2 linked regions of the Tomitella gaofuii genome follow. The protein of the gene in region 1 binds, or shares a complex with, the protein of each later gene. Links are inferred from orthologs where the notes say so. Each region holds a gene or a part of one and is shown on either strand. Other genes may lie near its edges.

What was found.
Region 2: the proteins of secY (region 1) and secA are in contact, whole or in part, in a crystal structure (PDB 3DIN), measured with the Thermotoga maritima proteins. The link is inferred for Tomitella gaofuii from one-to-one orthologs. Residues at the interface, in WP_004081795.1 of Thermotoga maritima: Glu108, Gly109, Glu110, Glu111, Ala236, Glu237, Arg238, Arg239, Ile240, Thr241, Ile242, Gln243, Tyr244, Ala245, Arg246, Arg247, Val248, Thr249, Gly250, Arg251, Arg252, Val253, Tyr254, Gly256, Ala257, Ser258, Thr259, Tyr260, Leu261, Pro262; in WP_004082002.1 of Thermotoga maritima: Glu261, Ala262, Arg263, Lys300, Ala301, Arg302, Thr303, Ile304, Ile305, Leu323, Tyr324, Asp325, Pro326, Val329, Ser330, Tyr333, Ile336, Lys340, Phe345, Val349, Glu363, Phe364, Tyr374, Ser375, Gly376, Gly377, Glu393, Ile395, Thr482, Ser483.

Annotation. Positions count from the first base shown.
Region 1 is NZ_CP059900.1:1,040,879-1,045,491, reverse strand. The notes cover bases 837-3,667. They hold secY (preprotein translocase subunit SecY), read right to left. Parts: upstream 2,991-3,667; coding sequence 1,683-2,990; downstream 837-1,682. Other genes in these bases: rplO (50S ribosomal protein L15), read right to left, coding at 3,261-3,667; H4F70_RS04685 (adenylate kinase), read right to left, coding at 1,141-1,686; map (type I methionyl aminopeptidase), read right to left, coding at 837-1,138. Outside these bases: H4F70_RS04695 (MerR family transcriptional regulator), read right to left, coding at 1-255; more of map, read right to left, coding at 344-836; more of rplO, read right to left, coding at 3,668-3,704; rpmD (50S ribosomal protein L30), read right to left, coding at 3,701-3,886; rpsE (30S ribosomal protein S5), read right to left, coding at 3,889-4,533; rplR (50S ribosomal protein L18), read right to left, coding at 4,565-4,613. UniProt on the Escherichia coli protein: The central subunit of the protein translocation channel SecYEG. Consists of two halves formed by TMs 1-5 and 6-10.
Region 2 is NZ_CP059900.1:1,234,739-1,239,963, forward strand. The notes cover bases 661-4,103. They hold secA (preprotein translocase subunit SecA), read left to right. Parts: upstream 661-1,044; coding sequence 1,045-3,903; downstream 3,904-4,103. Other genes in these bases: hpf (ribosome hibernation-promoting factor, HPF/YfiA family), read left to right, coding at 661-878; H4F70_RS05625 (Rv3235 family protein), read right to left, coding at 3,980-4,103. Outside these bases: more of hpf, read left to right, coding at 234-660; more of H4F70_RS05625, read right to left, coding at 4,104-4,636; H4F70_RS05630 (WS/DGAT/MGAT family O-acyltransferase), read left to right, coding at 4,823-5,225. UniProt on the Escherichia coli protein: Required for protein export, interacts with the SecYEG preprotein conducting channel.

The sequences.
Region 1 (4,613 bases):
CGCGTACCGCTGGATCTCCCGGATCGGCATCCCCGTCGCGCGCAGCCGCGTGATGAGTTCGATCCAGCCGAGGTCGGCGGCGCTGTATCTTCGGTGCCCGGACGGCGCCCGGTCGATCGCGCCGTGCATCAGCCCGTCCCGCTCGTAGTAACGCAGAGTGTGCGCGGTCAGCCCCGTCCGCTGTGCCGCCTCCGCGATGGTCAGGCCCGCCCCGCCTGCGTCCGCCCCGCCCCGGCCGTTCCGGTCCGCACCCATGCCCCGACGATAGCCATCCGGGCAGGAACACGCCGGAGGGGCCGCCCCGCGGCATGCGCGGAACGGCCCCTCCGGGGGTGCCTGCGGGCTACGGCCGTGGCGTGAGGATCAGCGGGCCGTCCTGGGTGACGGCCACGGTGTGCTCCCAGTGCGAGGCCTTGGAGCCGTCGTCGGTGATCACCGTCCACCCGTCCTCGAGCACGGTGGTCTGGTCCGTGCCCAGGGTCAGCATCGGTTCGATGGCGAGCACGGAGCCGGCCACCAGCCGCGGCCCCTTCCCGGGGGCTCCCTCGTTGGCCAGGAACGGGTCCATGTGCATCTCCCGGCCGATGCCGTGACCCCCGTAGCCGTCGACGATGCCGTAGCTCCGCCCGTGGGCCCGCCCCGCCGCGTGCGTCCCTTCCTCGATCGCATGGGACACGTCGGTCAGCCTGTTCCCGGGCAGCATCGCCGCGATCCCCGCCGCGAGCGACTGTTCGGTGGCGGCGTTGAGCTCCTCCTCCGCCGCGGTGATCGCGCCCACGGCGAAGGTCCATGCCGCGTCGCCATGCCACCCGTCCAGAATGGCGCCGCAGTCGATGGAGAGCAGGTCGCCCTCGGCGAGAACGTCGTCGGCGCGCGGGATGCCGTGCACGACCACATCGTTGCGCGACGAGCAGATGGAGCCGGTGAACCCGTGGTACCCGAGGAACGAAGGCACGGCACCGGCGGACCGGATGGACTCCTCGGCCACGCGGTCGAGGTCCAGCGTGCTGGCCCCCGGTTCAGCGGCTTCCCGGACTGCCACGAGGGTCCTCCCGACGATCGCGCCGGCCGCAGCCATCGCGTCCAGCTCCCCGGCCGTGCGGAACGGGACGGTTCTGCGACGTCGCACGAATCCCACGGCTACTTGCCCAGCGCTGCCATGGCCCGCGCGTTGATCTCCTCGATCTCGCCCACCGCGTCGACGCTGACCTCGATGCTCCGGTAATGGTCCAGCAACGGAGCCGTCTCCGCCCGGTACACGCGCAGCCGGTTGCGGATGACGTCCTCCTTGTCGTCATCGCGGCCACGCGCCAGCATCCGCTCCACCACGACATCCTCGTCTACGACGAACTCCAGCACCGCGTCGAGCGCGGTGCCCAGCCGCTCGAGGATCCCCTCGAGGGCCTCGGCCTGGTCGACAGTGCGCGGGAAGCCGTCGAGCAGGAAACCCTGCTGCGCGTCCGACTCGGACAGGCGCGCCTCCACCATCCGGTTGGTCAACTCGCTGGGGACCAGCTCGCCGGCGTCGAGGTACCGCTTGGCCTCCACGCCGAGCTCCGTGCCCTCGCCGATGTTCGCGCGGAACAGGTCGCCCGTGGAGATGTGCGGCACTCCGAGCTTGTCGGCAAGGATGGCCGCCTGGGTGCCCTTACCTGCTCCGGGGGGGCCGAGTAGAACAATTCTCATCGAAGGAACCCTTCATAGTTTCGCTGCAACAACTGGCTTTCGATCTGCTTCGCGGTGTCGAGCGCGACCACGACGATGATGAGGATCGACGTACCGCCGAACGCCATGCTCGCCGTCGCCGCCGCGCCCAGGAAGAAGTTCGGCAACACCGTGATGATGCCCAGGTAGAGCGAGCCCACCAGGGTGATGCGTGTGAGCACGTACTGCAGGTACTCCACCGTCGGCCGCCCCGGCCGGATGCCCGGAATGAACCCACCGTACTTCTTCATCTCGTCCGCCCGCTCCTCCGGATTGAACGTGATGGCGACGTAGAAGTAGGTGAAGAAGATGATGAGCAGGAAGTAGATGATGATGTAGCCGGTGTCCGCGGGGTTGGACAGGTACTGGTTGATGATCTTGTTCCACCAGTGCTCCTCGGTGCCGTTGTTGCTCGTCAGCTGCGCCACGAGGGTGGGCAGGTAGAGCAGCGAGGACGCGAAGATCACCGGGATGACGCCGGCCTGGTTGACCTTGAGCGGCAGGTACGTGGACGTGCCGCCGTACATTCGCCGGCCCACCATCCTCTTGGCGTATTGGACGGGGATGCGGCGCTGGCCCTGCTCGATGAACACGACGCCGACGAGGATCGCGAGCACCGCGAGCATGATCAGCGTGAACTTGAGCCCGCCCTGGTCCAGGATGGACTTGCCCATGGTGGGCAGGCCCGCGCCGATGCTGATGAAGATCAGCAGCGACATGCCGTTGCCCACTCCGCGCTCGGTGATGAGCTCGCCGAACCACATCAGCAGCACGCCGCCCGCGGACATGACGAGCGTCGTCACCACGAGCCCGAAGATGCTCGAATCCGCCAGGATCGGCTGGTCGCAGCCGCGCAGTAGATTGCCGCTGTTGGCCAGCGCGACGAAGCCGGTGGACTGCAGCAGTGCCAGTGCGATCGTGATGTACCGCGTGTACTGCGTCATCTTCGCCTGGCCGGACTGCCCTTCCTTGCGCAGTTCCTCGAACTTGGGGATGACGACGGTCAGCAGCTGGACGATGATGCTCGCCGTGATGTACGGCATGATGCCGATGGCGAACACCGACAGCTGCAGCAGCGCGCCGCCGGAGAACAGGTTGATGAGCGTGTACACGCCCGCCGAGTCGCCGCCGAGGGCGTCCGCGGAACACTGCTGGACCACCTTGAAGTCCACGCCGGGCGACGGCATCATCGCGCCGAGCCGATACAGCACGATCAGGCCGAGCGTGAACAGGATCTTCCGCCGCAGGTCCGGAGTCCTGAAGGCAGATCCGAAGGCCGAGAGCAAGTGTCCTCCTGGATGTGTGCTGACGGGGCGCCCGGGAAAGACCCCACCGACCCGCCCGCCCTCATCGGGCGGCGGCCCGGGCAATCCCCACCGGCGTGGTCCGGCCGGCGCGCGGACGACGGTTGAACTCTAACAGTGGGTGCAGACAGCGATGCCGCGGACGGGGCCCGCAAGGCCCCGTCCGCGGCATGCGCGCTGCTGCGACGGCGTCCGCGCCGGTCCCCCACGAGGGGTGGCCGGAACGCGACCGGGTCGCACGTGCCGTGTCCGTCAGGCGGTGGCGTTCACGGAGCCGCCGGCCGCCGCGATCTTCTCCGCTGCGGACGCCGAGAACTTGTCCGCGGTGATGTCGACCTTGACGCCGATCTCACCGTCGCCGAGGACCTTCACCGGCTGGTTCTTCCGGACAGCGCCGGCCGCGACCAGATCGGCCACTCCGACGGTTCCGCCCTGCGGGAACAACTGCGCGATGTCGCCGACGTTGACGACCTGGTACTCGGTGCGGAACTGGTTCTTGAACCCCTTGAGCTTGGGCAGCCGCATGTGCAGCGGCATCTGCCCGCCCTCGAAGGCGGCCGGCACGTTCTTGCGGGCCTTGGTGCCCTTCGTGCCGCGTCCCGCGGTCTTGCCCTTGGAGCCCTCGCCGCGGCCGACGCGCGTGCGGTCGGTCTTGGCGCCCGGCGCCGGGCGCAGGTGGTGCAACTTGATGGTCACTGTGAGACCTCCTCCACCGTGACGAGGTGCGAGACCACGTTGATCAGACCGCGCGTCTCCGGCGAGTCCTCACGGACGACCGTGTGCCGGATCCGCTTGAGCCCGAGGGTACGCAGGCTGTCACGCTGGTTCTGCTTGGTTCCGATGGTGCTGCGGACCTGGGTGACTTTGAGCTGTGCCATCGTCATGCCCCCTGCCCGGCACGCGCCCGCAGCATCGCCGCCGGGGCCACGTCCTCGATCGGCAGGCCGCGGGACGCCGCGACCTCCTCGGGACGACGCAGACCCTTGAGCGCGGCCACCGTCGCGTGCACGACGTTGATCGCGTTGTCGCTGCCGAGCGACTTGGACAGGATGTCCTGGATGCCCGCGCACTCGAGGACGGCGCGCACCGCACCGCCCGCGATCACACCGGTACCCGGGCTGGCCGGGCGCAGCATGACCACACCGGCGGCCTCCTCGCCCTGCACCGGGTGGGTGATCGTGCTTCCGATCATCGGAACGCGGAAGAAGTTCTTCCGCGCCTCCTCCACGCCCTTCTGGATCGCGGCCGGCACTTCCTTGGCCTTGCCGTAGCCCACGCCGACGACGCCGTTGCCGTCGCCGACGATGACCAGCGCGGTGAAGCTGAACCGGCGGCCGCCCTTGACGACCTTCGAGACGCGGTTGATCGTGACAACCCGCTCGATGAAGTTCGACTTCTCCGCGTCGCGCGACCGGTTGTCCCGGCCGCCGCGACCGCGGCCGCCGCCCTGGCCCTTGTTGTCGCTGTTGGGGCCGTTCTGTCCGGCGGGACCCCGTCCGCCGTCACGCCGCTGACGTCCCGGCATCAGACAGTCCTTCCGTTGTTGATCGTCTTCATCAGAACTCCAGCCCGCCCTCGCGCGCCGCGTCCGCGAGCGCCGCGATA
Region 2 (5,225 bases), 190 kb from region 1 along the record:
GCACCGGGTGAAACCGCCGGTGCACGGTAAGTCCATGCGGGTTGTCGACGCAGGAGGTTCCGCGTATCCGTCGCGGACGCGCACCATCTCCCGGGGTGGGCGTGGACGGGCGCCGCGCGAGGCGCACGCGCGGGGCACGCTGGGTCGTCCGGTCCGTGAAGCTGCTGCCGCTGCCACACCGAGCGGCAGCCGAAGCTGGGAGGTAAGACGTGTCCACCGGTTCAGAAGCAGCCATGGAGTACTTGCCCGATGAACGCGACGCGTCCGAGGACGGCGGCCTGTCCGCGGACCTCGTGATCAAGGGACGCAACGTCACGGTCCCCGACCACTTTCGGGTGCACGTGGCGGACAAGCTCGCCCGCCTCGAGCGTTTCGATCTGAAGGTCCAGCTCTTCGACGTCGAACTCCAGCACGAGCGCAACCGCCGGCAGTCCAAGTCCGCCAGCCGCGTCGAGATCACCGCGCGGGGGAAGGGGCCGGTGGTGCGCGCCGAGGCGCGCGGCGACAGCTTCTACGCGGCACTCGAATCCGCCATCGACAAGCTCGAGAGCCGCCTGCGCAAGTCGAAGGACCGCCGCACGGTCAGCTACGGCGAGAAGACGCCGATGTCGGTGGCCAGCGCCACGGCGGAACTGGCCCGCAACGCGGACTTCGGCATCCCCCCGGGGTCGCTGGAGGAGGACGACTACCCGGTCGGTCCGGGGCAGGTCGTCCGCACCAAGGAGCACTCGTCCACCCCCATGTCGGTCGACGACGCCCTCTACGAGATGGAACTCGTGGGACACGACTTCTACCTGTTCCAGGATGCCGCCACCGACAAGCCGTCCGTGGTCTACCGGCGGCACGCATTCGACTACGGATTGATCCGGCTCGCCTGAACCGGCCCGCTAGCGCATACCATGGTTCCGGTCGGGGCGAACGCGCCCCGGCCGGAACCGGCGTTTGCGCGTCGGCCGACCGGCCGGGAGCCTGGACCGCGGACCGCCGCGGGCCGCGCGCCGCCCCGGGACATGAGCTCACACAGGATTGAGGAAACGAACGCCCGTGCTGTCGAAACTGCTGCGTATCGGCGAAGGCCGCAAGGTCAAGCAACTCAAGAAGGTCGCAGACCACATCATGGCGCTGGAGGGGGACTACGAGGGCCTCACGGACGCGCAGCTGCGGGCGAAGACCGACGAGTTCAAGAAGCGCTTCGAGCAAGGCGAGTCGCTGGACGACATGCTGCCCGAAGCGTTCTCCGTGGCGCGCGAGGCGTCGTGGCGGGTGCTGGGCCAGAAGCACTTCCCGGTGCAGATCATGGGCGGTGCGGCCCTGCACTTCGGCAATATCGCCGAGATGAAGACCGGCGAGGGCAAGACGCTCACCTGCGTGCTCCCCGCGTACCTCAACGCCATCTCCGGCAAGGGCGTGCATGTGGTGACGGTCAACGACTACCTGGCCAAACGCGACGCGGAGTGGATGGGCCGGGTGCACCACTTCCTGGGCCTCGAGGTGGGTTCGATCCTCAGCGGCCTCACCCCGGAGCAGCGTCGGGCGGCGTACAACGCCGACATCACCTACGGGACCAACAACGAGTTCGGGTTCGACTACCTGCGCGACAACATGACGCACAACCTCGACGACCTGGTGCAGCGCGGGCACGCGTACGCCATCGTCGACGAGGTCGACTCGATCCTCATCGACGAGGCCCGCACGCCGTTGATCATCTCCGGCCCCGCGGACAGCTCGTCCAACTGGTACACCGAGTTCGCCCGCATCGTCCCGCTGCTCACGCTCGACGAGCACTACGAGATCGACATCAAGAAGCGCACGGTGGGCGTGCACGAGGCCGGCGTCGAGTTCGTCGAGGACCAACTGGGCATCGAGAACCTCTACGAGGCCGCGAACTCGCCGTTGGTGAGCTACCTCAACAACGCGGTCAAGGCCAAAGAGCTCTACACGCGCGACAAGGACTACATCGTGCGCAACGGCGAGGTCATCATCGTCGACGAGTTCACGGGCCGCGTGCTGCACGGCCGCCGCTACAACGAGGGCATGCACCAGGCGATCGAGGCGAAGGAGGGCGTCGAGATCAAGGCCGAGAACCAGACGCTCGCCACGATCACACTGCAGAACTACTTCCGCCTCTATGACAAGCTCGCGGGGATGACCGGCACCGCCGAGACCGAGGCCGCCGAGCTGCACGAGATCTACAAGCTCGGCGTCATCCCGATCCCCACCAACAAGCCGATGATCCGCGCGGACCAGCGCGACCTGATCTACAAGACCGAGATCGCCAAGTTCGACGCCGTCGTCGACGACATCGCCGAGCGCCACGACAAGGGCCAGCCGGTGCTCATCGGCACCACCAGCGTGGAGCGGTCCGAGTACCTGTCCAAGGAGCTCACCAAGCGCGGGGTGCCGCACAACGTCCTCAACGCCAAGCACCACGAGCAGGAGGCGACGATCATCGCCCAGGCCGGGCGCAAGGGTGCCATCACCGTGGCCACCAACATGGCCGGCCGCGGCACCGACATCGTCCTGGGCGGCAACCCGGACATCATCGCCGACCTCGAGATCCGCGCGACCGGCCTGGACCCGGTCGAATCCCCCGAGGACTACGAGAAGGCATGGGACGAGGCGATCGTCCGGGTGAAGGACGACGTGCGCGAGGAGGCCGAGAAGGTCAAGGAGGCGGGCGGCCTTTACGTGCTCGGGACAGAGCGCCACGAGTCGCGGCGCATCGACAACCAGCTGCGCGGCCGCTCGGGACGCCAGGGCGACCCCGGCGAGTCGCGGTTCTACCTGTCGCTCGGCGACGAGCTGATGCGGCGGTTCAACAGTGCGGCCGTCGAGTCGATCATGACCCGCCTGAACATGCCCGAGGACATGCCGCTGGACTCGGGCATGGTCGCGAAGGCGGTGCAGACGGCGCAGACGCAGGTCGAGCAGCAGAACTTCGAGATGCGCAAGAACGTCCTCAAGTACGACGAGGTCATGAATCAGCAGCGCACCGTGATCTACGAGGAGCGGCGCCGCATCCTCGAGGGGGAGGACCTCGAGGGGCAGATCGAGCACATGATCACCGACGTGGTGTCGGCCTACGTCGACGGCGCCACCGCCGAGGGATACGTCGAGGACTGGGACCTGGACGCGCTGTGGACGGCGCTGAAGTCCCTGTATCCGGTGGGCATCGACCACAAGGACCTCACGGGCGAGGCCGCCACCGGTGAGCGCGACGACCTGACGGCCAAGGAGCTCAAGGACGCGCTGCTGACCGATGCGCGGAACGCGTACAAGAACCGCGAGGCCGAGATCGACGCGATGGGCGGCGAGGGCGCCATGCGGCAGATCGAACGCAGCGTGCTGCTGCAGGTGCTCGACCGCAAGTGGCGCGAGCACCTCTACGAGATGGACTACCTGAAGGAAGGCATCGGCCTGCGCGCCATGGCGCAGCGCGATCCCCTCGTCGAGTACCAGCGCGAGGGCTTCGACATGTTCGGCGGGATGCTCGAGGGGCTCAAGGAGGAGTCCGTCGGCTTCCTGTTCAACGTCTCGGTGGAGCCGACGCAGTCGGCCCCGGTCGCCGCGGGCCAGGCCGCCGGGGCACCGGCAGCGGTCCCGGCGTCCGCAGGCGGGACCGGAGCGGAGGGCGAGTCCGCTGCGGACGAGGCCGGTGCCCAGCCGGAGCCTGCCGCGGCGGCGCCGGCGCAGGAACCGACGGTCCGTGCCAAGGGGCTGGGCGACGAGCAGGCCCAGGCGTTGAGCTATTCGGGGCCGTCGGAGTCCGGTGACGCCGAGGTCCGGCGTGCCAAGCCGGCCGGTGGAGCCCAGCCCGCGAGCCGCCGTGAGCGCCGGGCCGAGGAACGCGCCCAGGCCAAGAAGAAGGCGAAGGGCGCGAAGTCCAAGAAGTCCCGCCGCTGAGCCGCCCCGCCGCGCGCCGGTCGTGAGCACCCGGCCGGCGCGCGGCGGCGTCGGCCGCTACGCGACGAGCATGCCGCTAGGCGAGGTGCAGTGCGGTGCACACCCAGGCGCCGCGCTTGCGCTCGAAGCGCCCGGCGATCGCGAGCGTGCGGCGGCCACGGACGTAGGTGGCGCAAATCTCGGCGGCGCCGGGGCCGGCCGAGGCGATGTGGATGCGGCGCAGCACGGCGCTTCCCAGTTGCCGTCCCGGCGGGGACGTGCGGGCGAGTTTCCGGACCATGCCCAGCACCGCCGTGTCGGCGAAACCCTCCAGGTGCTCCGGGCGGCGCCGCAGGTCCAGAACCTCGAGCACCAGCCGCAGCGTCACCTCGACTCTGCGGCGGACCTCGACGGCGGCGGCCGCGTCCTGCGTGCGCGGTGCGCGGGTGCGCGTCGGCCGCCGAGCCGGGGCAGGCGACGGGGTCGTCACGGACTGCGGGGCGTCGGCGGCGGGGACCCGCCGGTCCGGCGGGCGGGAAAGGTAGCGCATCGTCGCGTCGAGGACGGGCACGGAGCGGTATTCGACGAAGGGCGGGTTGTGCAGGCTCGCGAGCCGGGGCCTGTCCGTCGGCGCCGGAGTCGGCGGATGGGCGTCCGCACGCCGGGCGCCGGGCGACCCGGCGGGCGTGTCGTCGACAGTGACGTCGTCGACGGTGATGTTGTCGACGCTGATGTTGTGCGCGCAGCTTGGCATGTGCCCCCCTGACTCGACCCGGGGCGCGCCGGCCGGCCCGTCCCGTGGGTGTGCTCCTGTCGAGTCCGCGGGGGAGGCGCGGACGAAATCCATCATGGCAGAATGTGTCTGCGGCCACCACCGGGGGTGGGCACGTCGGAAGCACGTGTACGCGGGCTGCCCGAGCAAAGGTGGGGAAACGCGCAGATGGTCACACGCCTCAGCAGTCAGGACGCCGCGTTCTTCTACATGGAGGAGGCGGCGGCGCCGTCGCACCTGTGCACGATGGCGGTGTTCGACCGTGCGGACGCCCGCCTCGGATACGAGCAGGTGCTGGAGAAGGTCGAGCAGCAGCTGCGGCTCATTCCCCGGTACCGGCAGCGCGTCCGCGAGGTCGCAGGCGGGTTCATGCGCCCGGTGTGGGTGGACGACGCCGATTTCGACATCACCTACCACGTGCGGCGGTCGGCGTTGCCGCGTCCGGGCACCCGGGACCAGCTCAACGATCTGCTGGCCCGCCTGGTCTCCCGGCCGCTGGATCTGGGCCGCCCGCTGTGGGAGCTGTACGTCATCGAGGGCATCGAAGGCGACCGGTTCGCGGTGTTCACCA